One region of the Anaerolentibacter hominis genome, then DNA from elsewhere that is predicted to be linked to it. Evidence: riboswitches for the same ligand, from Rfam matches in the RefSeq annotation. Region 1 holds a riboswitch; each other region holds the start of a gene.

The links. A riboswitch is a leader RNA that binds a small molecule or an ion and turns the genes downstream of it on or off. The one in region 1 is predicted to bind cobalamin.
Region 2: it holds a riboswitch for cobalamin, as region 1 does, so the genes downstream of both, cobI (precorrin-2 C(20)-methyltransferase) here and ABCW47_RS03745 (ABC transporter substrate-binding protein) in region 1, are expected to answer to the same signal.
Region 3: it holds a riboswitch for cobalamin, as region 1 does, so the genes downstream of both, ABCW47_RS07140 (sirohydrochlorin cobaltochelatase) here and ABCW47_RS03745 (ABC transporter substrate-binding protein) in region 1, are expected to answer to the same signal.

Annotation. Positions count from the first base shown of each region.
Region 1 is NZ_JAWDIX010000001.1:834,450-845,228, forward strand. Features, by position in the region: gene ABCW47_RS03705 (ABC transporter ATP-binding protein) at 1-242, shown strand, start outside; gene ABCW47_RS03710 (class I SAM-dependent methyltransferase) at 632-1,522, shown strand; gene ABCW47_RS03715 (hypothetical protein) at 1,494-1,628, shown strand; gene ABCW47_RS03720 (nitrogenase component 1) at 1,661-2,845, opposite strand; gene ABCW47_RS03725 (nitrogenase component 1) at 2,811-4,127, opposite strand; gene ABCW47_RS03730 (nucleotide-binding protein) at 4,124-4,876, opposite strand; gene ABCW47_RS03735 (ABC transporter ATP-binding protein) at 4,878-5,660, opposite strand; gene ABCW47_RS03740 (FecCD family ABC transporter permease) at 5,657-6,679, opposite strand; gene ABCW47_RS03745 (ABC transporter substrate-binding protein) at 6,691-7,779, opposite strand; cobalamin riboswitch at 7,988-8,169, opposite strand; gene rpsJ (30S ribosomal protein S10) at 8,802-9,119, shown strand; gene rplC (50S ribosomal protein L3) at 9,537-10,217, shown strand; gene rplD (50S ribosomal protein L4) at 10,245-10,779, shown strand, end outside.
Region 2 is NZ_JAWDIX010000001.1:728,949-739,727, reverse strand. Features, by position in the region: gene ABCW47_RS03255 (hypothetical protein) at 1-1,255, opposite strand, end outside; gene ABCW47_RS03250 (ECF transporter S component) at 1,458-2,000, opposite strand; gene ABCW47_RS03245 (Crp/Fnr family transcriptional regulator) at 2,071-2,742, shown strand; gene ABCW47_RS03240 (flavodoxin) at 2,810-3,232, opposite strand; gene ABCW47_RS03235 (DUF3793 family protein) at 3,252-3,800, opposite strand; gene ABCW47_RS03230 (DUF2325 domain-containing protein) at 3,815-4,105, opposite strand; gene ABCW47_RS03225 (ABC transporter ATP-binding protein) at 4,385-5,146, opposite strand; gene ABCW47_RS03220 (FecCD family ABC transporter permease) at 5,139-6,167, opposite strand; gene ABCW47_RS03215 (ABC transporter substrate-binding protein) at 6,115-7,077, opposite strand; gene cobI (precorrin-2 C(20)-methyltransferase) at 7,101-7,790, opposite strand; cobalamin riboswitch at 7,997-8,189, opposite strand; gene ABCW47_RS03205 (ATP-binding protein) at 8,255-10,779, opposite strand, start outside.
Region 3 is NZ_JAWDIX010000001.1:1,534,695-1,545,473, forward strand. Features, by position in the region: gene cobK (precorrin-6A reductase) at 1-665, opposite strand, end outside; gene cobJ (precorrin-3B C(17)-methyltransferase) at 655-1,392, opposite strand; gene ABCW47_RS07125 (cobalt-precorrin 5A hydrolase) at 1,393-2,448, opposite strand; gene cobM (precorrin-4 C(11)-methyltransferase) at 2,448-3,206, opposite strand; gene cbiD (cobalt-precorrin-5B (C(1))-methyltransferase CbiD) at 3,206-4,342, opposite strand; gene ABCW47_RS07140 (sirohydrochlorin cobaltochelatase) at 4,378-5,169, opposite strand; cobalamin riboswitch at 5,372-5,562, opposite strand; gene ABCW47_RS07145 (DUF1846 domain-containing protein) at 5,575-7,059, opposite strand; gene ABCW47_RS07150 (Ig-like domain-containing protein) at 7,226-7,561, opposite strand; gene ABCW47_RS07155 (ACT domain-containing protein) at 7,602-8,024, opposite strand; gene ABCW47_RS07160 (phenylacetate--CoA ligase family protein) at 8,043-9,341, opposite strand; gene ABCW47_RS07165 (ACT domain-containing protein) at 9,362-9,778, opposite strand; gene ABCW47_RS07170 (indolepyruvate oxidoreductase subunit beta) at 9,793-10,365, opposite strand; gene iorA (indolepyruvate ferredoxin oxidoreductase subunit alpha) at 10,379-10,779, opposite strand, start outside.

The DNA.
Region 1 (10,779 bases):
TTATTATGATGGATGAGCCTTCCCTGGGCCTGGCGCCTATCATAGTGGAAGATATCTTTGAACTGATTCTGAAAATCCGGGATATGGGCAAGACAATCCTGCTGATCGAGCAGAATGCTTCTATGGCACTGTCCATAGCGGACCGGGGCTATGTATTGGAGACCGGTAAGATTATTCTGACCGGAACCGGGAAAGAACTGCTGGTAAATCCGGAAGTAAAGAGGGCTTACCTCGGGGCATAGTCCCTGAGAATATACCTTCGGCGCTCCTGTCCGTCCAGCGGGGGCGGGCGGACAGGAGCAGCAACAAAAGGCGGGCGCCTGTAGGAGGTGTCCGCCTTTTTGACGTCCTGGAAAAAGTCTTTGTCCTTTATATTGACAAGAAAGACCTATCTATTGTATGTTAGGAAAAGTGAATTTTAGTTGATCATGGAAGTAGATAAGACTCCCCCCTCTATAGGTGGTGAGTAAATAACAAATTCGTCTTGGTGGGAGCCCAGTCTCCTTCCAAGATAAAGCCCCCGGCGGATTGCAGAGCCGCACAGATGTATTATGTCATGCAAAGCATGACGTGCGGCTCGCTTCAAGTACGCCGAGGCGTACTTGAATATAGAAGAAAGCGGGATAAAACAATGTGGCTGGCAGATGGATGGAACGATTATCAGGTATTGGATGCATCGCAGGGAGAAAAGCTGGAGCGCTGGGGAGACTATATCCTTGTGCGGCCTGACCCTCAGGTGATCTGGAATACACCGAAGACTTTGAAGGAGTGGAAGACCAGAAACGCTCACTATCACAGGAGCAGCAAGGGCGGCGGGGAATGGGAATTCTTTCATCTCCCGGAACGCTGGGTGATATCCTATCGGAATTTGTCTTTTCATTTACAGCCGTTTAGCTTTAAGCATACCGGGCTGTTCCCGGAGCAAGCCGTGAATTGGGACTGGGTCTCCGAAAAAATCAAAAAAGCAAACCGGCCGGTCAAGGTACTGAACCTGTTTGCCTATACCGGGGGTGCAACGGTCTCCGCGGCTGCGGCCGGAGCTTCTGTCACCCACGTGGACGCCTCCAAGGGCATGGTGAACTGGGCGAAGGAAAATGCGGCGGCCAGCGGGCTGAAGGATGCGCCGGTCCGTTATCTGGTAGACGATTGTGTGAAATTTGTAGAGCGGGAAATACGCAGAGGGAACCAATACGACGGAATCATTATGGACCCGCCGTCCTATGGGAGAGGACCGAAGGGAGAGATCTGGAAGATCGAGGAACAGATTTTTCCATTTATTCAGCTGTGTGCAAAGGTGTTGACACAGAAGCCGCTGTTCTTTCTGATTAATTCTTATACCACCGGATTACAGCCTGCGGTGTTATCCTATATGCTAAATACAGTGCTGGTTCAGGAACGAAAGCTGGGAGGAACGGTAACGGCGGATGAGATCGGTCTGCCGGTAAAATGCAATGGGCTTATCCTGCCCTGCGGAGCAACGGGAAGATGGTGTGATGAAGAGGGAAGAGGGAATAAGGAATAATGAAGAAGGAATAATGAAGAATGGAAGGGCAAGTGAAAATTCCTTCGGAACAGTGAAAATGCCCGGTGGGCAGTGGAAACAAGCCTGCGGCTTGGTGAAAAAGTAGAGAGGAACTCGCAGATATGACAGGCGTCGCTTTTAGCGGCGCCTGTTTTGGCTTTTAATGTCTTCTATTAGATTCTGATATCCCTGAAAACCGAGATATCCATGCTTTAGGGGCGGGTCCTGGTTTGGTATGCCGAAGGGCTTTTGGATGGCCAGCCGGCAGGGATGATAACCGAAGTTTCTTTCTGTGACGACCGAGTTCCCCAGGAGCAATTCCGGGTGCTGTTCCCGAATCCAGGTGTCCGCGGCTGTTTCTTCATATTGCTCAATCGGTTCTGTCCATTCTGAATGCTTTTTCTTTTCGAAAGCGAGGGCTTTTACATTGCTGATGTTCAGTTCTTCTTTCAGGAAGCGGGACAGGGCGGCGGCCATGGAACTTTCGCTTACGATACAAGCGCCGGCAAGTTCGGGTACTGCAAGGGCGGACAGACGCCTTGTTTCCTGCTGTATGAAATGAGGATCGGGACTCTGGCCGCAGGCCTGTCCTATTTCTTCCAGCCACCGGATGGTTCCCTGAATACCGTAGGGCTGCCCCTCCAGATAGGGAATCGCGGCTTCTTCTTTTAATAACTTGGCAGCCGGCAGGGCTTCTTTTCGCAGTACCAGACTCAAGCTTCCTTCCGCACAGGATGAGAGTGTTTCCAAGTCCGCAAGGCAGGGAAGAATCAGGCCGGGAGTCCAGCCAAACGCCCCTTTCATCAGCCGGACGATCTCATCCACGTCCGGACGGATTCGGGCATAATCAATGGAGGCGCCCAGAATATGAAAAACATTTTTCTTCTGCTTTGCCGGTTTCAGGAATTCACGGACCAGAGACACCATTCCCTTTGCAAGCCCGTCTGTATAGTCCCCTGACAGGCCGGACAGGGAGACAGGGATTAACTTGGCCCGATGTTCTGACTGCTGTTCTGAGCAGAAGGACTCCATATCAAAGCCGATGATGGAGGTAACTGCGGACTGCATGACATAGATTATTTTCGGGGAAATCCGTTTCTCCAGTTCTGCGAGTGCCTTCTCTAACGGACGGCTGTCGCCGAAGGTGAGAACGGAATCTGTAATATGTGTCGAATAAATAGGGGCTTCTTCCATATGCCGGGTGGCAAAGTTGGTGGTCCCCATGGGGCCGAATTCCAGTACGGCAATGCCATCAATACCGGTGACGGCCCACAGAAAGCCCATTCGGTCACTGGGAATCGGAAGATAGCGGTAGACTGCCATCACAATCCCTCCTCTCGTCAGTGCAGGATTCATAGAAATATTCCGCCATAGCGGCGCTTAGAGCAAACCCGGTTTCTTTCGGAAAACCCTCCGGGGATATCATGCGGATACCCATGGCATCCAGCCGGTTCTTATAGCCCCGGCCCACATAGCAGCCGGGTTTTAACTGTCCGCACAAGCTTTCTGTCATGCCAAAATCTGTCAGAAGCGCCATATAAGGATTCATGCCGGAGGCTTTACATTCCTCAAACAATTCTCTGTCAAAGTCATTGTAGCTGATGGTAAAGCAGGCTAATATCTCAAAGTCCAGGCGGTGAAGCAGCAGACAGGTGTCAAAGGTAATCAGGGGTGAATTGGTATAAATGATTCGGCGCATGGGGGCCGGCAGGTGCCGGAGCTTTTCCCAGACTCTTTTTGTATGTACGGCAGCCCGGTCGATTTCCTCATCCGGTTCAAGCTGTAAGCGCTGTTCCAGATTCTGGTAAGCTGCCTTGATTCGGTCGGGATCAGCGTATTTGCCAAATACCTGATAGGGGATGCCCAGGGCCTCCATATTTTTAGCCAGCTTAAGACCGATGGAATCCAACACGAGATTCAGAGCAGCCTTCGGAGCTTCCTTCAATGCATTAAGAGAAGCTTCACCTGGCAGAACGGCCCGGACAGGGATGCCGCGGCGGGCCAAATACCGCCCCAATTCAGCAGACCTCCAATCTTCCTCACGGATGCCCAGGAGATTGACGCCCAGGTGATCTTCGGAACAGGCAGCCATCCGACCGGCAAGGGCAGCGGTCATATCACTCATACCGTCCACGTGGCTGTTCTGCCGGAAGTTGTCTGCTTCCACGCAGAAAACAGCGGCCTGGGTCAGAAAACCGGCTTTGCGAATTAACCCCTTCATATCCTCCCCAATGAGAGCGGTAACACAGGTGGACACCAAATAGATGATTTCCGGGCTGTCTTTTTTCTCAATTTCCTCAATCAGAGAAAGCAGTTGTTTTTCACAACCGAAGATAATATCAGACTCTTCCAGAGTGAAGCAATAAACCGGGGCTTCCATATAGTGTTCCGGATTTACTACCTTCAAGATTTCTTTGCTGTAAAACCCACATTCTTCCGTCCCCATTATAATTACGGCAGTGTGCTCCAGCTGCTGCATGAGCAGAGTGCAGCCAAAGAGCGGACAGTGCATTCCCCGCCGTATGGCGGCAGACGGACTTACAATGTGGGAGTAAGATTGGATTTCTGAGAGTTTTTTTAATCTATAGCCGCTGCTTGTATTCATAACACTTCACACCCCAGAAGTTTGGCCAGGGATTGATACTGATGGGCAAGATCGGATTCGGGAAATGCACTGACAACGGTGCGATTTTGATTCTCCGCCTGCTGTACCAGAGGATCTCTGGAGAGAGAACATAATACTTTAGTGTCCAGTTCCTCTGCGGCTTTCCGGATATTTGCCTCCTCCCCCGGGAACCCCTTGGCATTTACGATCAGTCCGCCGAATCTGGCGTATCCCTTGTCCTGAAAATGATGCAGAGCCGCTGCAATGTTGGAGGCGGCATAGAGGGACATCATTTCTCCGGAGGTAACCACGAAGACTTCCTTCGCATAGCCGTTGCGGATTGGCATGGTAAATCCGCCGCAGACCACATCACCCAGTACATCATAGAGAACCACATCGGGCTGATAAGTCTCGAAGGCGTGCAGTTCATTCAGTTTTTCAAATGCGGCAATGATACCTCTGCCGGCGCACCCCACGCCTGGGGTAGGACCGCCCGACTCCACGCACAGAACCCCATCTTCACCGGTAATCACAATATCTGACAGTTTTAAATCTCCGCTCTGGCCCCGGATGCTGTCCAGTACGGTGGGTATCCTCTGACCGCGGGTGTGAGAGATAGTAGAATCTGACTTGGGGTCACAGCCAATCTGCATCACACGAAGTCCCTGCTTAACCATCGCGCAGGCAATATTGGAGGTGGTTGTGGATTTCCCGATTCCACCTTTCCCATAGATTGCTATTTTACGGATTTCATGGTTCATCTTTTACAATCCTTTCCGGTATGTATACCATTTTTGCTCCTGCTTTATAAGTTCTCATTTCCACAGAAAATACTTCCCGGAACATATCGTCACACATCACATCTTCCGTACCGCCGAAACAGTAACAGGAACCAGGCTTCATGGCATAGATCCGGTCCGAATAAGCGGCAGCCTGGTTTAAATCGTGCAGAACCATGACGATAGTCAGAGAAAGAGAGCGGTTTAGATGACGTATCATCTGTAAAACTTCCAATTGATAGCAGATATCCAGATATGTGGTAGGTTCATCCAGAAGTAAAATCCTGGGAGTCTGGGCGATGGCCATGGTAATCCATGCCATCTGGCCTTCCCCGCCCGACAAAGTGGAAACTGAGCGGTCCCGGAACTGATCCATGCCGGTCTGCTTAAGTGCCTCGTCTACAGCCGCAAAATCAGCCGGTTTCAGCTGCCCGCCAACCCCCGTATAAGGGTATCTGCCAAACTGTACTAGCTGCTCTACCGTCATATCAGGAGGAACCTGTTTGTGCTGGGGAAGAATAGCCAGCTGTTTGGCCAGCTCTTTTCCGGGATAGGCGGACAGTGGTTTTCCAAAAAACTGTATGGTACCGCTGTCGGGCTTTTGCAGCCGGGCCAGTATTTTTAAAAGTGTACTTTTTCCGCAGCCATTGGCACCCACAATTGTCACAATTTCGCCCTGTTCCGCGGAAAATGAGATATCATTAAGAATTGGCGTTCCGTCAATAGAATAATAAATATGTTCTGCCTGTATCACATCTGATACCCTCCCTTCCGACGAAGCAGGTATAGAAAAAAAGGAGCTCCTAAAGCGGCTATCATAATTCCTACATTCATTTCCTCAGGCCGGATCACAATTCTGGCCAGCCAGTCGCAGCAGATGATGAGGGAGGCGCCATTGATGGCGGAAGCGGGCAGGAGATACCGGTAATCCGATCCCACCAGCATTCTGGTAATGTGGGGTACGCACAGACCGACAAATGCAATCTGACCTACAACGCTGATTGCGCTTCCGGCAAGCAGGGAGCTGATCACAATAAAAAGAAGCCGGGTGCGTTCCACATTCAGGCCCAGTCCGGTTGCAACTTCATCCCCCATGGAAAGAAGGTTCAGACGATTGGTAAGACACATGACCAGGATAAGACCCGCCAGCGCATAGGGAAGGATAAGCATAAAATGATTCCAGGTTCTGGCATTTAAACTGCCGACGGAGAAACCGATCATTCCCTGGATTGCATCGGGATGAAGAACAGAAACCACACTGTAAAAGGCATTTAGTATACTGGAGACGGCCACTCCGGATAAAATAAAGCGGACCGGCGCAACCCCATTCTTCCAGGCGAGAAAATAGACCAGCATGGTGGTGACAAAGGCTCCCAGAATGGACGCTGCCGGCGTCAGATAATGGGCAGAGGGAAAATAGACAAACAACAGCAGGGTGACAAGAGCGGCGCCATTTGTTACACCTAAAATGGAAGGAGAAGCCATTGGATTTCTGGTGATGCCCTGCATGACAGCCCCGGACAGCCCCAGACACATACCGGCCAGACCGCCGACTAATGTGCGGGGAAGCCGCACATTAGCCAGAATGATATGATTAACTCCTTCTGATTCCCGAAATAAATCATGAAAAATTTCCGGCAGTGAATACTCTACCGCACCCATTGCAATGCTGAGAAAAAGACCGATCATCAGTATGAGGCAGCAGATTCCGATTCGTGCCAGGCGATGCTTATGGGTAAGAAGGGCCTTGCCCTCCGGGTCTTTTTTAATCATGTTTACATCCTCTAATTAGCAAAGGCATCGGGATAAAGAATCCTGGCAAGATACTCATAAGCCTCTCCATACCTGACATTAGCCTTGTACAGGAATAAGTCGGATGGGAGATGATGATAACGGTCTTCTTTCACTGCGGTCAATGCAAACCAGAGTGGATTTGACTCATAGATTCCGGTGGCGGTCTCCGCACTGCCGTCACCGGAACCTCCCCGTGACAGGACAAACTGCGGGTCCAGCTTAAGAAGCTGCTCCATGCTGATTACAAAATTTTTATCTTCCCCGCGTTCATCCTGGAATGCGACGTTGACCGTGTTCAGATCTTCCAGAAGGCTGCCCAGAAAACCACTGTTTTTCAGTGCATAGATACCATTTGTAGCATGGGGAAGCAGCATAACGATCTGAGCCGGCGTCTGTTTTGCACAGATTGCGCGGACTTCGTTCACCTGGGCAATAGTTTCGGCCGCCCATTTTTTATAGAGATCGGAGCGATCTGTTAAAATGGAGTAGAGCTCCAGCGTTTCCAGAAACCCTTCAAAATTTTCATAATCATAAAGAAGATATTCTACGCCGGCATCCTTTAAGGCTGCAGCCATGTCCTGTCCATCTTTGGACGGTGATCCGAGAATAACCAGGTCCGGATTTTCTGCGAGAACGGCCTCCAGGGAGACGGTGGAGGAACCGCCGATGACTTTTACCGATTTAGCGTCCTCGTTTCGCAGGGCACAGAGCTCTTCGTCTACACGGGCAACCGCTGTACCGCCGCAGTCAAACCATAGATCGTGCCAGTTGTTGGACAGAGTTACAACCCGCTGCGGTTTTATGGTCAGAGAAACCTCCGAGCCGGCGGCATCTGTAAAAGTCACTTTACCGTCGCTTACTTTGAATTTGTCACTGTGGGGAATTGGTGCATCTGAATCGGAATGGGGAGTTGTCTGGGACGAATCCTTAGATTCAGCCCCATCTGAGGACGCCGGAATATCAGTCCCGGATACATCGTTCTGATCACCCGCAGTTTTATCCGAACTGCATCCGGTCAGAAGCACACCCAAGGTTAAGATGACTGCCAGCATAAGAAAATAGAATTTTTTCTGTTTCATTTGTAAAGACTCCTTTCAAAAGTAAAAAGTATAGTCTTCACACAAAAAGCGCCTGTTAATACAAAAAGAGGCACATGGCGCGGCGGCTCCCCTGCATACTGCAGACAGGAAACCGCGCGGTAATGAACCTCCCATTATGTAAAACGAGCATCAAAAAAAGCCAGATGACACAGGCATTTATTTTAATGGCTGCCTTCTGTGGGAAGCAAATCCATTAATTCTGTAAGCAGGTCTTCTGACTTATCGTGTATCGCCGGCCGCGCCTTCTCGCTTTCGCAATGGCATAGTGCGGCGGGCACCCGAAATACAGCAACCCGATTGTTCAGGATTCCCACCTGATTCCCTATTATCCCAACCCTGCGGATGGGCACTTACAAAAAATTTGGTAGATTTCATTATAAGTGGTATACTATAAAAAGTCAATTTCTGTAAGAAACATAAACTGTGCAGCACAAATTGCAGGATTTATGCAGTTTATAACGGAATTAAATCAGTCTTTCTTCCTATTATAAAAAAGAGAGTCAGCCGGATCTGATAGAAATTCGGCTCAGATTTGAAATAGCGGGAGAGAAGAGAACGTCGAAGTAAAAGCAGTACAAAATACCGGGAAAGATCGGCTTGTACAAAGTGCACAAAAAAGAAATGAAAAGTTTGTGAAACTTTGAGAAAAATTTTTGGAAGGAAATTGAAAAGAAATCCTTGCCAATCCCGGAATTTTCCTATATAATAACAAATGTTGTGACATTGATAGCGTAGAAGCGTGAGGTTGCTGCGTAAAATTCGGGTAATACGCGGTATTTTGGCGCAGGTTTTCCGTGGAGCGAATGTCAAGTTATGTAAACTGGCGACAAGTCACTGTACCTAGTTGAATATTCTGCCTTTGGGCAGAAAACGTGTGTAGCACTCATATTCTGAGTGTCATCTATGGAGTTCTGGTATGTGTTTAAACAGGATACACACGGATACGTGTACAGTCACCGCTTGTCGTACTGCAAAAGTGCGAAAAGGAGGCGACTTTTTTTATGGCAAGTCAAGTAATGAGAATTACACTGAAGGCGTATGATCATCAGTTAGTTGATCAGTCAGCTGCAAAAATCATTGAAACTGTAAAAAAGACAGGATCTAAGGTGAGCGGACCGGTGCCGCTGCCGACTAAGAAAGAGGTTGTTACAATTCTTAGAGCTGTGCATAAGTACAAAGATTCCAGAGAGCAGTTTGAACAGCGGACACACAAGAGACTGATTGATATCATCACACCAGGTCAGAAAACGGTTGATGCATTATCCAGACTGGAAATGCCGGCCGGCGTTTACATCGATATTAAGATGAAAACAAAATAATAACAAAAACATAGCAAGTAATCCTTAGGGTTTATTATATAGAGTCCAAGAGCTCGATGAGAGACCAAGCACTCGGGTAGACCATCTAGGATGAGCGTTAGACCTTATGCGAATGTTTCGGTGCCAAATACGGCATCGGAAAGCTCGCTTTCGAGATGCCGTATTTGGCACCGAAAGAAGCGGCGAAGCCGCGGACACCGAGAAACGATAGTTTCGCAGGTGTACATGAGCATAAAAAGTGCAGGCGTGACGAAGTCACGGCCATCGAGGAACGATAGTTCCGAGATGAGCCTGCGGATGTAGAAGCGGCGAAGCCGCGGACACCGAGAAACGATAGTTTCGCAGGTGTACATGAGCACAAGCTTAAGCATACCAGGTAACGCTCCGCTGTAGATTAACAGGAGGTGCAGATTCATAATGAAGAAAGCGATTTTAGCAACAAAAGTCGGAATGACTCAAATCTTCAATGATGATGGAGTTTTAACTCCGGTAACAGTGCTGCAGGCTGGTCCTTGTGTCGTAACACAGGTTAAGACAGCTGAGAACGACGGTTACAGTGCAGTACAGGTTGGTTTTGGCGATGCCAAAGACAAGATCATCACAAAGGACGTAACCGGCAAAAAGACAGTCAGAAACATTCACGGTGTAAAGAAAGCGCAGAAAGGTCTGTTTGATAAGGCAGGCATCGCTTCCAAAAAACATCTGAAAGAATTCCGGTTTGACAACGCAGAAGAGTATGCAGTTGGTCAGGAGATCAAAGCAGACATCTTCGCAGAAGGCGATAAAGTAGATGCTACTGCAAAGTCAAAGGGTAAAGGATTCCAGGGCGCAATCAAACGTCACGGACAGTCCCGCGGACCTATGGCTCACGGTTCCAAATTCCACAGACATGCAGGTTCCAATGGCGCAGCTTCTGATCCGAGCAAGGTGTTCAAAGGCAAAAAAATGCCTGGACATATGGGCGCGGTAAAAGTAACGATTCAGAATCTGGAAGTTGTAAGAATCGATGCAGAAAACAATTTGATCCTGGTAAAGGGCGCGGTTCCAGGCCCCAGGAAATCTATCGTTATGCTGAAGGAATCTGTAAAAGCAATGTAGTGCTTTTAAGAAAGGAGGAACATATTAATGGCAAACGTATCTGTTTACAATATGGAAGGCAAAGCAGTTGATACGATCGAGTTGAATGACGCTGTCTTTGCTGCAAACGTTAACGAACATTTGGTTCATATGGCTGTTGTTTTACAGCTTGCAAATAAACGCCAGGGAACACAGAGCGCAAAAACTCGTTCCGAAGTAAGCGGCGGCGGAAGAAAACCCTGGAGACAGAAAGGTACCGGTCATGCTAGACAGGGATCAACCAGAGCTCCCCAGTGGAAAGGCGGCGGTGTAGTATTTGCTCCGAAGCCAAGAGATTATTCCTTTAAGATGAATAAGAAAGAAAAAGCGGCTGCGATCCGTTCCGCTTTGACATCCAGAGTAAATGAAGAGAAAATTTATGTAATGGATGAATTGAAATTTGACGAGATCAAAACAAAGAAAATGGCATCAGTCCTTTCCGGGCTGAATATCAATAAGGCGCTGGTTGTAATTGCGGATAAAGATGATGTAGTTCTCTGCTCTGCAAAAAACATCCCGGCTGTAAGAGCAATCACAAGCAATT
Region 2 (10,779 bases), 110 kb from region 1:
TGATCAGGACCTGCGCACTGTCTCTGTCCAGGGGGAAGACCCGGCCGTAATAAACATAATAGATCAGCATGGACCAGAAAACTTCATAGCCGCCTTTATCATATTCTTCCTCGCCGGGCCAGTACCCGGTACAGCCGTTGGTATAGCCGCCCAGATAAAAATGGCTGCTCCCCAGACGCCTGCAGGCTTTCAGGGCAAATTCGCACATGATCTCATTGGGCACGCCGCAGAAGCATCCGTCATTGAGGACAAAATACTGCAGGGTAACGGTCTCCTGCTGTTTCACGATTCCCTCGCTATGCAGCCTTTTCACTTCACGAAGCCAGTGTGTACCGTCGATTCCCGCATATTCTTTCGCCTCCGCGGCAACCGCTTCGGCCCTCTCCATATCCGGCACTGACGCGTCAAAGGACTCCTTTACGCAGTACATGCCAAGACGGGTGACCGGTCTGCACTCCAGCGTCCCGATCACCTCATCCACGCTGTGAAGAACCTCCTGTGCCATACAGAGCAGCGCCCTGTCTGTACGGATATAACGGTCCGGATCATCTGCGTCCGGCGGGTTGATTGCGGATGAAAAATACTTCGGCGCCGCATTTCCGGAGGCTCCCTGGGTCACCATAACCGGACAGCCGTACTTCTCCTGAAGCAGGCTGCGGACCTCTCCGAAATAATCCGGTGAAATCAGGAAGTTGTCCGCTTTCAGAACATTGGCGTGGGCCGTTAAGCGGAGAATAAGAAGCCGATTCCGGTCATTCTCATCCGCCGCCCTGATAATTCCTATCCGGCTGTCCATCTCATCCCGTTCTATTCTGCGATTTACCCCGATTCCGGTCCGCCCGTTTCCCCAGGCAGCCAAAACCGGCGACAGACCGGTTGCTGCCTTTCGCACCGCATCTTTGATCCGTCTGTCCGCAAATTCTCTCCAGGCATCCTCAATACTGTCATTTGGCGCAGAGTGGGTATGGGAAAAGCAAAGCATAACTTTGTCCTCACCGGTCCCAATCAACCTGCCGATATCGCCCCGAAGTTTCGTTGCATGTTCCGTGCCAAAGCCGATATGATCTATCGTGACCAGAACGCACCGCTCCTTTCCCAGCTGCCAGAGGGCAGCCTGGGCTTTCAGCGGAGCAAGTACACCTCTTGACATTTCATCTTCCCGCCCGAATCCAATCGTCCGCACCGGATAATCCGGCGTAATATCTGTTTCACAAAAGCCCAAAAGGGCTGTATTTTCACTATAGGTCTGTTTCATTTCACTCTACTCCTTCTCTTTTTCTTCAACAGGATGCAAAGTGACCTGAGGCAGATTCCTTTACTCCATGCACTTCTGCCTCATATCACATTGCATGGAGCATCTGCAATCATCAATTTCATATCCATTTCTCCTTTTCCGGTTTGTGTTCTATTGTAAAGCGAGTAGCGGCTATGGTCAAGGGATATGCCTCTGCAATGCTCTATCCAATCTCCGAAAAGGAAAGCGCCTTCCGTAAAGACGGAAGCAGAAGGATGGCCAGAGCTCCGCCGGCCAGAGCGGTGATAAGCTGCGGGACGGAGAAAAGCCCTGACACCGCAGCAGCCTGTCCCTGGGGAAGCTCCAGGATAAGCGGAACTGCAATCTTTACTATCCCCAGATAGAGTACCAGAAATTTAGCCGCGGCTGCGGTCAGACAGGCGATAAGGCACCACGTAAATCTGCCCTGTCCTTTTTTTCTACCCAATATATACCAGATTACGATCAGGGTCAGATTACCTGCCAGAATAAAAGGAATCAGGCTCCAGAACGGTCCGATTCCCAGACATTTTGCCAGCACCGGAGACACCAGGCCAACTGCCGCTCCGGATGAAAATCCGCAGAGCATAACGGACAGTATAAGCATCATGTTCACGAAGGAACCGGTGACCAGCGTAGTGCCAAGCGGTGTTGTGACCGCCTGCAATACAATCAAAAGCGCAATAAAAACTCCTGTCCTGGTAACCCATAAAGCTGTATTTTTCATTTCTTTCTCCCTTTCTTCTCTTGTTTTTATATCCCTATTGTAGTATGGTTCAGAAAGGAGGTATGTTGCTATGGCAACCAAACGACTTAATGTACAGGAATTAGAACTTCTGGGCCGCTGTGCTCTGTTCTCCGGCATCAGCCCGGAACAGATTCCCGGTCTTCTCATTCATATCCATTCGAATCGCCGGGAATATCAAAAGGGAAGCCAGATCGTCCGGGAGGGGGAGCCCATTTCCGAGTTTGGAATTCTGCTCTCCGGCGGTGCTCACGCGGTGAAAGAGGATCTGCAGGGACGTCCTGTCCTGATTTCCCTGATAAAGCCGGGCGGTGAGATCGGGGTTCTTCTGGCTGCCAGCCGGGGACATACTAGTCCGGTGACCGTTCAGGCCGCGGAGGATTCTGCCGTTCTTGTCATCCCCTTTCATACAATGATAGCCCGCTGCAGCAGTCCTGACCATAACAAATTGCTGTTCAACTACGTCGGCATCGTGGCGGAAAAGGGGCTGTTGCTCCATGACAGGATCAGCTGCTTACTTAAACCCTCCGTCCGTGAAAAGGTAAAGACCTATCTGGCTCTTATCTCGAACGGTAAAGATAAGGTTCCCTTTGAGATTCCTCTGGACCGGGCCGGCATGGCTGATTATCTCAACGTAGACCGGAGTGCTCTCTCACGCGAGCTGTCACGGATGAAGAAAGACGGACTGATTGATTATTATAAAAACACCTTTGTTATCCTGTAAGCAAAAAGACTGAGAAGCCCTCCGTATGGTTTCTCAGTCTTTGTTGAATCACTCTGTCTTATCCCGTTCAGGCCAGTGCACTTCCCAGCGCTGCGCAGGCAGCAATCGCTGTCTCATCCGGCATCTCATTGCAGATCACGCTCTCGCAGGTTAATTCAGCACCGTTATTTTTGCAGGTTTCCTCCCAGGTGCGCATCCACTCTCCGTCACCCCATCCATACGAGCCAAACAGAGCTATTTTCTTGCCGGAAAGTTTTCCCTCACACTCCATGAACATGGGCTCAAACTCACTTTCCTCCAGCTGCTCCGCTCCCATAGACGGGCATCCGAATGCCACCGCGTCAAATTCATCCATCCGGTCAGCGCCAAATTCTGAGGCGGTAAAGACACTTACCTCCGCTCCCGCTTCCTTTGCGCCTTGTGCAACCTGATTGGCCATCTCTTCTGTATTACCTGTACCGCTCCAATAAACTACCGCTATTTTACTCATATCTCTATCTCCTTTTTTATTAAACCGCTACTGTGAGCTGCCGTATTGACCTTCCCTGGTTCCAGAGCCGTATATAAACCTCTCGGCACTTTTTAAATCGTTCAAATTGCTTTAATGCCTCGCACTCGTTGCAGTAAACCTTCCAACAACCTGTGCACTTACTGTTTTTCCCGGCGTTACGGATAAAGCCGATCACATCCCCCAGCGGATAGCCAAGGAAGATTCCGATTTCATGAGGAAAATCCTCCATCTCTCCCAGCCGGTTTTTTAGTCTGCCAAGAGCATACTCCGCCCCGTTATCCTGATATCCGTAATCTCTTAAAAATCTTGCCACGCCCGGCTTTTTTAAGTCGGCCTCAAGGCGGGATTTCCGGCACAGGTAGATCAGTTCCTTCGTCCCCTGGCGGCCCAGTTTCATCAGAAAAAGCCCTTTTCTCTTAAATTCTGTGTTCCATGCCTCTATCTGCTGTTCCAGCCTGGGTCCTGCCGTTACACAGAATAAATTGGCCGTTTTCAGCGATGCGAGGGTGGGCGAACAGTGTTCAATCAGATATTTTTCCAGCAACATGTTAGTCTCCATTCTCAGCCGACAGCCAGACGATATTCAGACAGAGTCGTATGAAGCGCACTTGCGCTGCTGGTGTGAACCCGTGCAACAGGGACGCTGTTTTTCTTTGCCTCCTGTGTTACACTGAGAACCATTTTATGAGAAACGGTACTGATAAACAGGATGAGCAAATCAGGACATCCCAGTTTCTTTTTCATCGAGCCTTTTTCTTTTGTAAATACTTTCGCTTTGCAGCCATATGCTTTGCAAATATTCTCATATTGAGCAGCCATTCGTTCATTTCCGCCTACAATTACAACACTCATTCACATCTCCTTTTCTTCCGAACTGGTATGTTGATTGGTTCCATCGGGAATATAGCCTCGAAATTGGTTAGTATATGCTAACCCCGCATGTTTAAAAAACAGCCTGATGAGCGGTTTACTCATGGCTATTAAAATCATTTCCCGCTTGGTTAGTTTTATCTAACCAAGCATATTTTACTATACAGGTCCCGTTACGTCAAGACTGCACTGTGTAAATCAGTCCGCACTTAATCTACTAATTTTCTCAACATTCCAGGCTGCAGCCGGGCACTATATTTTCTATAGAGTCAGAAAGTACCGGCTGCCGCCGTCCGGCGTCCGCACCTGCTCTGCTTTCACATGAAACACCCGCTCAATCACGCCGCTCTCATATATTTCCTCCGGTTTTCCCGACAGGCGGATCTGCCCCTTTTCCATCACGATCATCTGATCTGCGCATGTCATAGCCAGATTCAGATCGTGGAGCACCATCAGAACGGTTCTGTTCTCCCCCGCCAGCTGCCGGATCAGCTGCATCAGCTCCAGCTGGTATTCGATGTCCAGATATGTAGTAGGTTCATCCAGAAGCAGTACCCTGGTATCCTGGGCCAGGCACATAGCCAGATATACCTTCTGCCGCTCACCTCCGGAGAGGGAAGAGACTGGTTTTGAGGCAAATTCCCAGGTGCCGGTCCGCTCCATCGCCTCTCTTACTATTTTTTTATCCGTCCTGCTGTAGCGTCTGGGGTAGCCAAGATAGGGAAACCTCCCGTGGAGCACAAGGCTGTGCGCGGTTATATTGGCGCTGCCGCGCATCTGCGGCATCACCGCCGCCGACTGGGCAAATTCCCGCACGCCTATATTTCTCACATTCTTTCCGTCTAAAAGCACTTCCCCGTGTGCAGGCTCCAGAAACCGGGACACAACCTTTATCACCGTACTTTTCCCGCAGCCGTTCGGCCCGCAGAGCACCGTCACCTGTCCGTCAGGACAGGACAGAGAAAGATCCGACAGGATCATTTCCCCGCCGTAACCAGCCGTAATATGTCTTAATTCAATCATGCATCCGTCCTCCTCTCTGCCGGATTAAAAGCCACAGAAAAAACGGCCCTCCAAGCAGGGACAGCAGGATTCCTACCGGCAGTTCAAAAGGAGCAAATAAAATTCTGGCCAGAAGGTCACATACTACAACCATCAGTGCGCCTAGCAGCGCCGCCGCCGGAATCAGCCTTTTATTCTCCTCCCCCACAAAGAAACGTGCCGCATGGGGAACAATCAATCCCACAAATCCGATCAGCCCTGCGAAGCTTACCGCCGAACCTGCCAGCATAGAGGCCACACTCAGAAGCAAAAACCGGTACCGCCTGACCGGAAGCCCCAGAGATGAGGCCACCTCATCCCCCAGAGACAATAAGTCCAGCTCATAGCTTAAAAGCCAGGCCCCAGCAGCCGCAGCTAGGATAAGAATACCCGGCAGAATCAGGTCTTTTGACATAACGCCGGACAAACCGCCCACCATAAAGGCATTGGCTCCCACAAGCGCATCGGGATTGATCGTCGCTACAGTGTCGATCACCGCGCTTAAGATACCGCTGATGGCAACACCGGCCAGTACCAGTGTGATACGGGAAGCCCCGGTCTTTCTGGCCAAAAAGAACACCAGAAGGCTGGCAGCCAGCGCCCCGCCGAATGCGGCGGCCGGCACAGCTGTATGCATGGACGGAAGCAGTGCACTGCACAGAATCGCCGCAAGTCCGGCACCGGCGTTCACTCCGATCAGGTTAGGGCCGGCCAGCGGATTGGCCAGAACTCCCTGTATAATCACGCCCGAGACAGCCATAGCGGTCCCGGTCAGCAGCGCGCCCAGTGTCCTGGGAAGCCTCACGTACAGGATAATATCCCCGCTCCTTCCCCCCTGGCCAGCCAGTAAGGAGAACAGATCTCCAAGTCCTGCATCGGTGGAGCCAAAGCTTAAGCTGCACAGGACGGCAAGTGTGAGGAGCACTGTTAAAAGTATGTAAACAACACCCTTATGGCTTTGTATCCGGCTCTTTGCCATAGAGAATTTCTGCAAGCATTTCATAACTTTCTCCCCATCTCGCGTTCGGTTTGTAGTGGAACAGCTCTTTGGGAAGAACAAGATAATGCCCTTCCTTTACAGCAGTCAAGGACCCCCAGGCCGGGTTTTCCTCCATCGTGGTTCGAACCATTTCCAGCGCTTTCTCCGTATCTGATCCCATTGTTGTGACTAAAATAAAGTCGGGATCAGCCGCTATGATAGACTCCATCTGCAGATTTTCCAGCAGGGAAGCGCCGTTCTCATTTACAATATTAACCGCGCCCAGATCGTCCAGCATGGCTCCCGTAAGGCTGTCCTCCCCCTTTGCCTTCACCCCGGTAGAATAGGCGCGCATATAGAGTACCCGTGGAGCCTCCTTCCCCTGAACCGAGGAGATTACCTCATCTATTTCAGCCTGAATCTTTGTACCGTTCTCTTTATAAAGATCCTCTCTTCCGGTGATATCTGTGCATATCTTCAGCATAGCCAGGTAGTCGTCAAAAGTATCCACCCGAAAATATGCCGCCGGGATACCCGCTGATTTTAATGTCCCGGCCAGCTTTACATGTCCTTCGGTATCGGCGGAGAGTAAGACAAAATCCGGATTCAGTCCAAGCACCGCCTCAAGATCGGGTTCCTGAAACCGTCCAAGGCGTACGGTATCCTCCGGCAGATCCAGGTTTCTCTCACTGTAGGCGTCGTCCGTCACAGCAGCGAGTGTTCCTCCGGAGAGCAGCCAGGTCTCTGCAAAGCTCCCCATCAAAGCCACGGTCCGTTCCGGCGTTTCTTTTATAACTACCTCATTTCCCAAACTGTCGGTAAAGGTATACGCAGCTGCCCCGGTACTCTCCTCCTTCGGACTGCAGCCTCCAAGCAGGATCATCCCCAGGAGCAGGCAGAGTATAACTGGCAATTTTCTGGAATTACATTTCATTTTTCTTTCTCCCTCTTCACATATCATTTTCTGACAATAATCGTAGCAAAATATCCGTTCTCATCCCCGGCTTCGTCTATACTGCCGTATACCTTTTCGCCGGGAAGACCGCAGTTGACCACCATACCGGCCTGTTCATTCAGCCCCATATGCGAAAGCATCTCCCTTACTTCCGGAAGTTTCCTCCCCGCCTTCATCAGCACATGCGTTCCCGCAAGCCGCAGTGTCTCCTCCGGATTCCCGTATCCCACCGGTATAATGTGAACCGGCTTATCCTTCCTGGTCAGGCTTATTTTGAGAGCGGCCGCCGCCGCGCAAAAGCTTGTGACACCCGGAATCATTTCAATCGGATACCCCTCCGCTTCCACATATTCCGCCAGATATCCATAGGTAGAATAGACCGATACATCCCCAAGAGTGAGCATGGCTACATCCTGCCCCTCTCTCAGATAAGCCAGCACCGCCTCAGCTGCGCTTCGGTGTCCCTCCTCCGCCTTCTTTAAATCAGACGTCATCAGAAAAGGCAGAGGCAAAATAACTTTATCCGATAAGTCCACTGACGCCTTTGCAATCTCCAGCGCCGTCATATTTTCTCCCGCCGTCTTCGGCGCTGCAATTACCCTGCATCTTTTCATAACTAAAACCGCCTTGAGCGTAAGCAGTTCCGGATCTCCCGGCCCCACTCCGATACCATAAAAAGTCCCTTTTTTCATCTCTGTTTCCGCCTTTTTTATTCATTCAATATGATCCGTCCGATAAATGCCGCTCCGCAGCAGTCCACTCCCTGCACCGTGTTTCTCCAAAAAAAGAAAACCCTTTTCCTACGGAAAAGGGTATGAAAACAAAACAGCTCCTGTGCTGTCCCGATTACATCTGCCAAAGTTCCGTTGGCCGCGTAAGCTGCCCTCCTGTGAAATGGAAGGGCTATGCGAATAAGGCAGGTCTTCTGGCTCTGGCCTCTTCGTCCCAGGCAGCCTTCCCATCTTAACAGACAGTGGCATCTTGCCCTGACTCAGCCATTACAGCGGCGGTACCGCGCAGGATTTACACCTGGCTTCCCTTTTCATCCCGGAGTTTTTCTGCTCCGGGGAACCTTATCCGATTTATCTGCTGAAATCTACATTATTTTACATTCTACACGGTCCGGGCCTTGAAGTCAATTCAAGAAAGCGAACCGCTAGTTCTGATTCCGATCCAGCCAGCGATGCAGAACACTCGTAAGCCGTTCCACATCAAGGGGTTTTGACACATGTTCATTCATCCCGGCCTGCACGGCTCTGTAGGCATCGTCAGCAAAGTCATTTGCTGTCAGAGCTACAATCGGAATCGTCAGGGCATCCCGCCTCCCGCCTTCCTTCCCCATGCTCCGGATTGCTGCCGCTGCTTCATATCCGTCCATAACCGGCATCTGTATATCCATCAGGATAAGGGAATAGGTTCCCGGCGGATCGGCGGCAAACAGGTCCACCGCTTCTTTCCCATTAACCGCACAGGCTGTCTCCAGCCCCATCATCTTTAACAGCTCTTGTGCAATCTCCCGGTTTATATCATTATCTTCCGCCATAAGGACCCGGGTTCCGGGCGTAAACGGCTTACGGCTGCTCTGTCTTGTGCTCTCCGCTCTGGCTTCTTTCCGTTCCTCCAGTTTCAGAAACACAGTTACCGTAAAGCGGGTGCCTTCATCAAGCCGGCTCTCTACCCGAATTGTACCGTTCATCATCTGAACCAGGTTGCGGGTGATCGCCATACCAAGGCCCGTCCCCTGCACTCTGCTTACTCTGGAATCGTCCGCCCTCTCAAATGGAGAGAAGAGCTTGGTGAGGAATTCAGGCGACATGCCGATTCCATTGTCCTCCACAATAAACTCATAGCAGCCGATTGCATTTCTGCCGGATGACCGCTCCTGTGCTCTCAGGGAAATAGAACCTCCCGGCTCCGTATATTTTACTGCATTAGACAGCAGATTCAGCAGAATCTGCTGCATCCGCATGACATCTCCCCGTACCGCGTCATCGGTAATATCCGAGCGTAGCGAAAGCCGCAGACTCCGGGCGTCGGCATCCGGCCGGATAATCTGTATCACATCATCCATCATCTCGCTGAGAAGGAAAGAATCCTCGCAGAGTCCCACCGTTCCGGATTCGATTTTAGACATATCCAGCACTTCATTAATCAATCCCAGAAGATGATTGCCTGAAACCCGAATCTTGGAAAGACAGTCCTTCATCCTTTCCCGGTTATCCATCTGATGCTCTGCAATGGCAGTCATTCCCAGGATAGCATTCATAGGCGTGCGGATATCATGGCTCATTCTGGACAGGAAATCTGATTTTGCTTCGTTTGCTCTCCTCGCCCCCTCGTATGCTTCTTCCAATGCATGCTTGGCCGCCTTTTCTTCCTCCAGCCGTTCCAGTTCCTTCTGTTTCTCCATACTGACATTGCGCAGAGTAAGAATAACCGTTTTGATATCCGCATTATCCGCCGAAACCGGATGAACCTCCAGACGCAGCCAGGGAGAGGGTGCCCGCCCCTTATCATTCAGACGAAACTCCACCTCCACATGTCCGCTGATTAACGGCAGACTTTGTATCAGGAATTCTCCTGTGCAGACACGGGACACCCGGAGACGGTCCTCCTCCCGCACATTTGGCAGCAGCCCGCTGCACAGATCCCCTGTAAAACTTCCGGTACGCGGAAATGACAGGACATCATATGCCTGAGGCAGACGCACAGCATAATATTGATCCTTTGTCAGGTTCACATAGAAGATGCTCATGTAAACTCCGCTTATGGCCTGAAGGGCTGACTGGCTTAAATGGAGCCTCTCGTTATTCTCCGACAGGGTCTCTTTCATTCTGTGTATATTCCGGATGGTTCCAACCACACGGAAGGGCCTCCCATCCTTCTCAATGAGACGGCTGTTTACCTGATGCCACTGATATTCTCCCTCCCGGCCGTCGGGTATCATCTTCCGTACCTCGAACATCTCGGCGCGGCCGTTGCAGATGTTGTCAATCACGGCCGGCACATCCTCCGGATAAACGATATGACCATAGGCCAGCTGCCGGCTGTAATCAGCAAGTTCTCTCCTGATCACACCCGATCCGTGCCTGGGTTCATAGCTGATAAAGGTGTCCGAATCAATCAGATATTCAAACATCACGTCGGAACTGGCCTCCATTGCCACCCGATACATTTCCTGTTCTCGTTCCAGCTGCTGCTGCAGCCGCTTCCGCTCGGTAATATCCACGAAGGTACGCTGGATAACCGCCTCCCCCTCCGGTGTCCGGTCAACAATCATGTTCGTGCCGTCAAGCCAGCGGCGGGAACCATCCCACCACATTACCCGGTACTGCCGGTCCTGCCGGTCCCCTATCTTTTCAAGCCGGCTGTACGTCTGTTTGAGCATAGCCCGGTCTTCCGGTACTACGGTTCCCAGGACCCCGTCATGCCAGTCCTTCATTCCCTCCTCCAGATTGCTGTAGCCCAGAATGGAGATTGCAGCCTGATTGACAGATATCAGCTCATAAGTACCGTCGTTGTGGCGGACAAACCGGAGAATTCCACAGGGCACTGTATCGTAGATGCTGGTGAGCAGGGAAGTCTGTTCCCGCAGCCGCTCCGCGGCTTCCTCTGTCTGGGTTATATCCAGATACAGGCTGTTGACCATCCATTGTCCTTCTTTATCCTGCGCCTTTTTAC
Region 3 (10,779 bases), 700 kb from region 1:
AGCTTCTCCTGAAAACCTCCGGCAGCCCCGGATTCTTTTGTCAGCAGAAAGGAAATCTCATACTGCCGGATCAGCGCCAGATTCAGTTCTGTGGAAAATGGTCCCTGCATACCGATAATCTGCCCGGGAGCAAGTCCTGCCCGAGTACAGCAAAGAAGGGATTGTTCCGAGGGCAGAACTCGGGCAATCAGCCGTTTCGTCTCAATTCCGCTCTGCGACAGTTCCAGAAGCTCCTGACATCCGGTTGTAACCAGAATCCTGCCTCGCTGCTTCTCCAGGAAGCGGGACGCTTCCTCCAGCGTGTCATAAGAATAATACGAAAGGTTCTCCGGTATCTGTATGGTCTTCTCCTTTTCCCGCAGGACGCGAAGACAGCGGATGCCAAGTCCGTCACAGGCTTCTTTCAGATATTTGGTTATCCTTACCGCATAGGGATGGGTGGCATCCAGGACAAGAGCAGGCCGATGCCCGCGCAGGAAAGCGGAAAGCTCCTCCTCATCAAGGCGTCCTGTATAAATGGTCAGCCCCGCCTGATCCCTCAGCATACACTCACCGTATCCGGTGGCCACACAGGCAGATACCTGGTATCCTCCTTCAAGCAGCCACCGGCACAGCAGCCGCCCTTCCGTCGTACCGGCAAAAACAATAATATCTTTATTTTCCATCTGTCAGATATCCTCTGGGAGTAACAAGCTTATTTTGTATCACCCTTGTACTTTCATTGCCGATAAATACCGTTGTAAACATATCCGCCGGGTATCCTGACAGCTCTCTAAGCGTCATGATCCGGCATTCTTCCCCGCTCCGGCCCACATTCCGGGCCACGCCGCAGGGAGTATCCGGACTCAGAATGGTCAGCAGTACGTCACAGGCCCGTCTTAAGTGATCCGGACGCATACGGCTGGCCGGATTATACAGGCTGATCACCAGTCCGGCTTCGGCGCTTCGAAGAAGCTTCCTCTCGATACGGCTCCAGGGGGTGAGATGATCGCTCAGGCTGATCACCGCAAAATCACAGGTAAGAGGTGCTCCAAGGAGCGCTCCCGCACTCAGTGCACAGGTCACGCCCGGGATCACTTTTATTTCCGGTTCCCCGGCCTCCCCGCTTAATTCCAGCAGAAGGCCGGCCATACCGTAAACCTGCCCATCCCCGCTGCATACCACCGCCACGCTTTTCCCTGACCTGGCCTGGGAGATTGCATATTCACACCGCTTCTTTTCTCCCGTCATACCGGTCGTATAGAATTCTTTGTCCGGAAACCACTCCCGGATCAGATCTACATAAACCGTATATCCCACGATCAACTCACACTGCTCCAGACAGGAAAAAGCTTTGTACGTAATTTCATCTCTGGAACCAGGCCCCAGCCCGACCACATATACTATCATCATTCAACCTTCTTCTTTTAAGTTTAGTGTATAGGCAGATTCATAGACAGAGAGCGTCATGCCCTCTTTTTTCTGCTTTGGAATCAGACAGACGCCAAATCCGCTGCCAAGCCATGCGCTTCTCTCACACACATTGTCCGCCCCCACCGTCTGCCTGACAAATTCTGAAGCCGCAAAGACAGGATGTCCCGGTTTGTCATCCAGGAGATTCAGATCGTTAGCTGCGTACGTCATAAACGGAACCCCCAGACTTTCTGCCAGGGACACAAGTCCTGGTTCCTCTTTTTTATCCTCTATGGAGACCAGAAACACGGTTCTCTCTATCGTAAGGCCGTATTGCCGGTATATCTCCCGCACAAAGGTCTCAAGAGCAGACCTGTCCGTTCCCTTTCGGCAGCCCATGCCAAGTGTCAGGTTCTTAGGAGGCAGATATAAGGTGCGGTCAAATTCCGTCTGCACCGTCTGCTCCCCCACACAGATTCCAAGCTCTGCTTTACCCGTGCAAAAGCCCTCGGGCATACATCCTTCACAGGGATAGCCGCAGGAAAATCCCACAGGCTTCTCCTTAAGGACAGCCGCAGAGACGGCCTTTGCAAGGGCAGAATCTGTCACAGCCAGACCGTGTTCTGCTGCCCACACATCCACCGCAAATTTATAATTCACATCGGTGGCTGTGGTAATCACCGGAACCGCCCCGCACAGCCTGCCCACCAGTCTTGCCAGTTTATTCGCTCCCCCTGTATGGCCGCTTAGGAGCGATATTACATGAAGCCCGGCATCGTCCATAACCAGTACCGCCGGATCTTCCCACTTATTCTGTATACAAGGGGCCACTGCACGTACCGCGATGCCGCAGGCAGACAGAAAGATAAGCGCATCCTGGGTAGAAAACAGTCTGCAGGTCAGAACTCCTAAATCTGAAAAGGGGGTCAGCCCGGCCAAATCAGAACTTTCATAAGCAAACCCTTCTGTCTGATGGCCCATGCCGGACAGCGCATCACAGAGCTTTTTATTGAGGACGCCGCCCTGAGTTGTAAACGAAAGTATTGAAATTTTCATTATTCTGTTCCCTTTCTGAATCCGGTGGAAAAGGAAGCGTCATAAAGCTTTGAGAGCTCATAGTCATTGCCGAGACAATCGCCTACCACGATCAGGGCAGTCTTTCGAATGTCATTTTGCTGTGCCAGCTGATTTAACTGCCCCAGCACGCCCCTGACTACCTTCTCTTCGGGCCAGGTTGCCTTATAGACCAGGGCTGCCGGAGTATCTTCACTGTAGCCGCCTTCACAGAGAAGTTCTTTTTGTACCTGGCCGGTCAGGCCGGCGCTCAGGAACAAAATCAGGGTAGCACGGTGCTTCGCCAGATCCTTAAGCTTCTCCTTATCCGGCACAGGGGTTCTTCCCTCCATACGGGTGATGATAACAGTCTGAGATACACCCGGAAGTGTATACTCGGCCTGAAGAGCTGCCGCCGCACCGCAGAAACTGCTGACTCCCGGACAGACCTCATAGGGAATACGCCGTTCTTTCAGAGCATCTATCTGTTCCCGAACAGCACCGAATATGCTCGGATCGCCTGTGTGCAGACGCACCGTCATTTGCCCTTCCTCTTCCGCCGTCTCCATCACCCTTATCACCTGTTCCAGGTTCATATAGGCGCTGTTGTAAATCTCACAATTTTCTTTTGCCTCTTCCAACAGCGCGGGATTCACCAGAGAGCCCGCATAGATGATCACATCCGCTTCCCGCAGCAGTCTCTGCCCTCTGACCGTAATCAGATCAGGAGCGCCGCTTCCGGCGCCTACAAAATAAACCATTATATCCTCTCCCTCTCTCCGATCTCTTTCAGAATTTGCTCTGCCTTTGCCGTCATGCCCAGCGTTCCGTGTTCTTTCGAGAAGAGAATCACTCCCGCAGGCACCTCCCCGGCTCTCTGTCTTAAATGAAAGTCGATTTTTGAGAGAAGCTGCTCCATCACAGAAGGAAGCATCCCCTTTTCTTTTATCCGGGCTAACGCCTCGTCTGTCGTTACGCTGGCATATAGTTCCTTCAGCAGCCCGCAGTCCGCTCCTGCAAGAAGGGCGGCGCAGGTAAGAGCCTCCATCCGGCCGTCAGCCATACGGGAATGGGTATTCATGATACCGCAGGCCAATTTGCACAGCTTGCCAATATGCCCCACCAGCAGTATCTGCTCAAACCCTGTATCGCAGGCTCCGTCAACCGCCTCGCCGATGAAATTGCTGCACTTGACCCATGTTCCGGGGTCCAGCCCCAGCGTCATCCGCAGGTATTCCTCCCCGTAATTGCCCGGTGTTAGAACCGCACACTTGACTTGTCCGGCTGCCAGTACTCTTAATTCCGTCAAGATTGTGTCTATAATTGCCCTCTCGCTCATTGGCTCAACGATCCCGCTGGTCCCAAGAATTGAGATTCCTCCCTCTATTCCAAGCCGGGGATTAAAGGTCTTCCCGGAACGATTTTTCCCTTCCGGCGCAAAGATAAGAATCGAGATACCGGCGTCATACCCGGCCTCCTCGCAGGCCGCCTCCGTTTCCCTGCGTATCATCTGCCTGGGCACAGAATTGATGGCGGCAGCCCCGACCGGCTGATCCAGCCCTTTTCTCGTTACCCGTCCGATTCCCTCTCCGCCTTCTATACTGACCCCAACCCTGCTTTTTTCAGCCCTTGCACAGATTGCCATACCGTCTGTGACATCCGCGTCATCGCCCGCATCCTTGATCACAGAACAAACCGCATAGCCTTCTCCCCTCTCCCAGCTGTGTACAGGCAGAGTCAGAATATCCCCCTTCGGCGCCGTAAGCGTTACAGACGGGACCCTCTCCCCGCTCAGAAGCAGGAGGACAGCCGCTTTTGCCGCTGCGGCAGCACAGCTTCCCGTCGTATAGCCGTACCGCAGCTTCCTGTGGTTTTTTGTGATGTATCGTTCCTGCACGCTGTCTATCGCTCCATTTCTGTCTGTTAGATTTTCTATTCCTGTTCCGCCGCTTTGGCGTGGACGACAAACAGATCCCGGACTGCCTTATATTCACCCAGCCCCTTGATCACGCAATCCACCTCGTAACCGGCCTTTATCAACTGATTTTTCCAGGAATCTTCCTCTTCTCCTGCCATATCGTTTCTGGCATGATCTCCGGCCGCCACCATAAATGGATAGAGAACCACCTTCCGTGCGCCATAATTATTCACCTGAGACATCACATCAGAAAGTCCCGGAAAGCTCTCTACCGTTCCCACAAAAACATTCTGATATCCCAGGCTCCGGAACATATATTCCAGTTCACAGTAAGCAGCATTGGCAAAATGCCCGGTGCCGTGTCCCATAAATACCACAGCGGTATTCCCATCCCGCTGCTCCGGGATTTCTTCCATCAGGCTCTTAGCCGCTTTTCTAAAGTCCTCCGTGGAGGTCAGGAGCGGCTTACCATAAGAAATTCTCACAAACGCTCCTTCATAGGGTTTCAGCGCCGCTCTCATCTTATCGTACTCGATTCCGTTCATCACATGGGTCGGCTGCACGGTCAGCAGACTATATCCGGCCTTCACTATTTTTTCTGCCGCCTGTGTTACGTTATCAACTTCCAGCCCGTCTCTGCTTTTTAACTTATTAATTACCATCTGGCTGGTGTATGCACGGAAAAACCCGCAGCCCTCAAAGGCCCCGGCGATCTCTTTTTCAATTGCTCCGATTGATTTTTCTCTGGTATCCTGATAGCTGGTTCCGAAGCTTACCACCAGGACGGCTTTCTTATTCTCCTGCACAGTGATTTTCCTTTCTGTTTCAGAATAAAGAATCCCTCTTGTAGGATTCCCCGCTGTGATTACAAAACGCCCGGTCCATGCCGGACCGGGCGCTTCACAGTACGTAATGACAGACGGATGCCTGTAAATTCACCGGCTCTTACGCCGGCTTCCGTCAATCCTTATGTAATGATACATAACGCTAAACTCCGGTGATCCGCAGAGTCAACGAAAAATACAGGCAAGTATTCTGGCTTATAGCTCATTGTAATAAACCGCCTTCCCGGAGAAGTCACCCCAGTGGCATCTGGTTTTTACCAGCTAAATACAGCAACGGCCTTGCGCGGGATTCACACCCGTCTTCCTTTTATACACATGCCGTAAGGCATGGGAACCTATATTTTGTATACCGTTTATAATTGTGCTTTATTTATGATACAGCTTCTTGGTCTGATATTTTGGTTCACAGGTTAAATTAATGCCCAGTTTGCGGAAGGTAGACTCGTCCACCTGGGAAAGAATAACCGATGAATGTGCCTCGCAGCCCCGCAGTTTGGGAAGCTGCTTTAACGCCAGCTCCGCAGTGGGATTGGTGGCCGCACAGATGGAAAGTGCAATCAGAATTTCATCTGTGTGAAGTCTCGGGTTATGATTGCCCAGATGTTTGAGCTTCAGATTCTGAATCGGTTCAATAACAATCGGAGAAATCAGCGGAATACCGTGCTGAATCCCGCCCAGTGCCTTTAACGCATTTAAAAGTACGGCTGCGCTGGCTCCAAGCAGAGATGAAGTCTTGCCGGTAATTATCTCACCGTTTTCCAGCTGGAGCGCAGCTGCCGGCATGCCGGTCGCTTCCGCCCGCTTTAACGCCGGTTCCACCACCGCCCTGTCCGTTGTAGTCACTCCGGCCTGGTTCATCAGAAGCTCTTCTTTATAGACAGATTCCTCATCCAGCCTGCCCAGGCGATGATCGCACAGCGTATGATAATATCTTCTGATAATCTCCTGTCTGGATGCTTCCTCACATACTTCATTGTCGATAATACAATTGCCTACCATATTAACCCCCATATCCGTAGGTGACTTATACGGACTTTTTCCTGCAATCTTCTCAAATATTGCGTTCAGAACCGGGAAAACTTCCACATCCCGGTTGTAATTGATCGCCGTCGTACCATAAGCCTCCAGATGAAAGGGGTCAATCATATTCACGTCATTCAAATCAGCTGTGGCTGCCTCATAAGCAAGGTTGACCGGATGTTTTAAAGGCAGATTCCAGATAGGAAACGTCTCAAACTTGGCATATCCGGCCTTTACCCCATGGTGATATTCATGATACAGCTGGGACAGACAGGTCGCCATCTTCCCGCTGCCCGGTCCAGGCGCCGTCACCACCACCAGGGGCCTCGATGTCTCTACGTATTCATTCTTTCCAAAGCCTTCGTCGCTTACGATATGGGAAATGTTGGAGGGATAACCTTCGATTGTATAATGCATAAATACCTTAACCCCCAGATTGGTGAGCCGCTTTTTAAAGTTGTCCACCACCAGCTGCCCGGAATACTGGGTGATCACCACACTCCCTACATAAAGGCCGATCCCCCGGAATGCATCAATCAGCCGGAGAACATCGGCATCATAGGTTATCCCGATATCTCCGCGCACCTTGCTTTTTTCAATGTCCGACGCATTGATTACAATTACAATTTCCACCTCATCGGCCAGATTTAAAAGCATCTTCATCTTACTGTCCGGCATGAAGCCGGGCAGTACACGGGAAGCGTGGAAATCGTCAAAGAGCTTTCCTCCCATCTCCAGATAAAGCTTGTTGTCAAACTGCGCAATCCGTTCCGCTATATGCCTGGACTGTGTCTCCAGATATTTATCATTGTCAAATCCCAAGGCTTTCATCTTCTACCCTCACTTATTGTATATCATGCTCTTATACCGCAGCTGCCCAGTATAAGCATTTCTAATTCAGTAAAATTCATAACAAAAATATTATAGTCAATAAACATATTTTTTACAATTGTTTCTGTGCTGATTTCCCAAGAAATTTGTCGGACCGCAGTTTTGCCTAGTCAATCACCTTCACCCTGCAGTACAATTTTGATCCTCCCACTTTCACCGTTATGACCGTGTGCCCCTTCCTGACCGCCTTAATCCGTCCGCTGCGGTTTACCCTGGCCACTTTGAAATCACCGGAGGTAAATGTGGCCCTTTTGTTCAGCTTCAGCACTTTAAGACGAAAGGTCTCCCCCACCCGCAGAGTGACGCTGTTGGTATTTAACCTGGGGAAATATCCCTGCGTGACAGGCTTGACCGCAAAAAATTTGGACTGTACCGTGCAGACGATCAGGAATGCAAGGAACAGTCCAATTATGACGAGGGAACACTTCTTCTCAGAACGCATCGGTCTCCTCTGGTAATTCAGTCATTATTATTTTATGCAGTCAGTCCACCAAATATGTCTCGGTATCTGTCATGACGTGATAGCCGGCCTGGCTGAGCATACGGGAAGCCTCTGAAATATCGGTTACTTTCAGCACCATGGCCGCGTCCGACACATTGGTAACCAGGGCATACAGATACTCGATGTTATCGCCTGAGAGTACTTTCAGCATATCGCTTAAACTGCCGATCTTATGAGGCACCCGCACACAGACTACATCGGTCAGCATGACAGAGAGGCCCTCGTTTTTCAGCACGGCTTTTGCATCGTCCGGCTTATCTACAATCATACGCACCAGGCCGTAATCGGAAGAATCGGCCAGACTGAGGGAAACGATGTTAATCCCATTCTCCTTCAGAACTTCCGTCACCTTCTCCAGACGTCCTGCTCGGTTTTCTAAAAATACGGAAACTTGTTTTGCCATATGAATCCCTATCCTTTCCTATACCAGCTTTCGGTTGTCGATTACTCGTTTTGCCTTGCCTTCGCTTCTGGCCAGCGTCTTCGGCTCCACCAACTTCACCTTCACAGCCAGACCCAGGGCACTCTGCAGCACAGAGGCAATCTTTCTCGTCAGGTTCTCCAGCTCACGGATCTCATCGGAGAAGAACCGCTCCTCCACCTCAACCTGCACTTCCAGTGTATCCAGATTGTTGATACGGTCTACGGTCAGCAGATAGTTCGGGCTGGTTTCTCCTATTTCCAGAAGAGCAGCTTCTACCTGGGACGGGAACACATTCACACCGCGGATAATCAGCATGTCATCGGTCCGTCCGGTAAAGCGGGAAATCCGTGCAAGGGTTCTTCCGCACTCGCATTTATCGTATGTAATGCTGGTCAGATCCTTGGTCCGGTACCGGAACAGAGGCAGGGCCTCCTTCGTCACCGTTGTAAATACCAGCTCGCCCGTCTCTCCAGGCCCAATCGGCTTTAACGTTTCAGGATTGATGATCTCTGGAATAAAATGATCTTCGTATACGTGCAGACCGTTGTGATACTGACAGTCCGCCGCTACGCCAGGTCCCATAATCTCGCTTAAGCCATAAATATCAAACGCGTTGATATGAAGCCGTCGCTCGATTTCCCTGCGCATGTTTTCTGTCCAGGGCTCTGCACCGCAGAAAGCTGCTTTTAATTTGATCTGATCAATACGACCTGAATCCTCCAGTGCTTCTGTCAGATACATCAAATAGGACGGCGTACAGGCAATAGCCGTCACGCCGAAATCAATCATCATATTCAGCTGTTTCTTCGTATTGCCGGAAGAAAGGGGAACTACAGTCGCCCCCAGATTTTCCGCACCGTAATGGGCTCCAAGCCCTCCGGTGAACAGTCCGTAACCATAGGATACCTGAACCTTGTCATTTTTGCCGATGCCGCCCATGCTGAATACCCGGGCCACACATTCCGCCCAGATCTCAATGTCTTTTCTGGTATAAGCTACAACGGTAGGCTTTCCGGTCGTACCGGAGGAAGCATGCACACGCACCACCTCAGAGTCCGGCACTGCCAGCAGACCGAAGGGATAATTATCTCTTAAATCATCCTTCGTGGTAAACGGAAGCTTGTCCAGGTCCTCGATTCCTCTGATATCCCCGGGCTCCAGACCCAGCTGCTGCATTTTTTTGCGGTAAAATTCCACACTGTGATAGACGCGGTTTACCATTTTAACAAGCCGGCTGCTCTGTAAATGTGTGATCTCGTCCCGGCTCATGCACTCTTTTGTTTCGTTCCAAATCATCGTTTGCTCCTGCCCTTCCCTCAATTTATACAGTCGATAACCTTGACCTGATTCTGTTTCAGAATTTCCTCTGCTTCCTGCATCTTATCCACATTGATGACCATGAGAGGCTCATCCTTTTTGCGAAGCACAAAGGAATAGATATAATTTACATTGATGGAGGCATCGGCCAGAATCTGCAGGACACGGTCCAGATCCCCCGGTTGATCCATCAGTTCTACGGAAATCACTTCAGAAGTGGTGACGGAATATCCCTTCCCGCGCAAAATCTGTTTCGCCTCATCCGCCTTGTCCAGAACAAGCCGCAGAATCGAATACTCCGGCGAATCAAAGGTGGAGATTGCACGGATATTAATGGTATTCTCCTTTAAAATGTGCGTTACTCTGGCCAGACTTCCCGGCTCATTTTCCACAATGACAGAAAGCTGCTTTAACATAGTACCACTCCTTCCTACTGCATATTGTAGCCGGCTTCAAATGCTTTTTTATTGATCTCTATCGTTTTCTTCGGAACGGTATTCTCAATGACCTTAATCCAGTCTTCCCTGGAAAAATCCATATGTCTGGCAGCCATACCCAGAACGATAATATTAAATACCCTGGAGTTGCCCAGTTTCTTTGCTTCGCTCATAGCATCCACTACCATAACGTTATATTTATCAGACAATCCCTCAATAATATTCTCAGGGTACTCCGCCGCGCCGATGACAACCGGCATCGGATCAATACGCTGATCATTTACGATCAGATTGCCGCCCTTTTTGAGAAAATGTGCGTAACGCAGCGCCTCCAGCCGCTCGAATGCAATTAATACATCCGCCTGGCCTTCCTCCACGATCGGTTCCGTCACTTTATCCCCATAGCGGACAAATGTTACCACGCTGCCGCCCCTCTGAGCCATTCCATGTACCTCGGAAAGCTTTACATCAAAACCTGCCTGCAATGTAATACCGCCTAAAATACGGCTGGTAAGCAGCGTTCCCTGGCCGCCCACGCCTACAATCATAATGTTTTTCGTTACCATATCCCGCTACCTCCTATACTGTCACTTTGGTGATGGCCCCAAATTTACACAGGGACATACAAAGTCCGCATCCGTTGCACATTGTGTCGTTGATTACAATTGTACCGTCTGCATTTTTCGTCAGTGCCGGACATCCAGGCTGCATACAGGCGTTGCATTTCTTACATTTATCAGGCACCGCCAAACACTGTTCGGTCACCGGTGCTTTATTCAAAAGGACACATGGTGACTGGGCGATAATTACAGAAATCTCGTCTCTTGCCACTTCTTCTTTGATCACCTGAGTCAGTTTTTCCACGTCAAACGCGTCCACCCTGGTCACATGTTCGATGCCGATTCCGTGACAGAACTTCACGAAATCAATCGCATTGGTCGGCTCGCCTTTCAGCGTCTTTCCGGTAGCCGCATGATCCT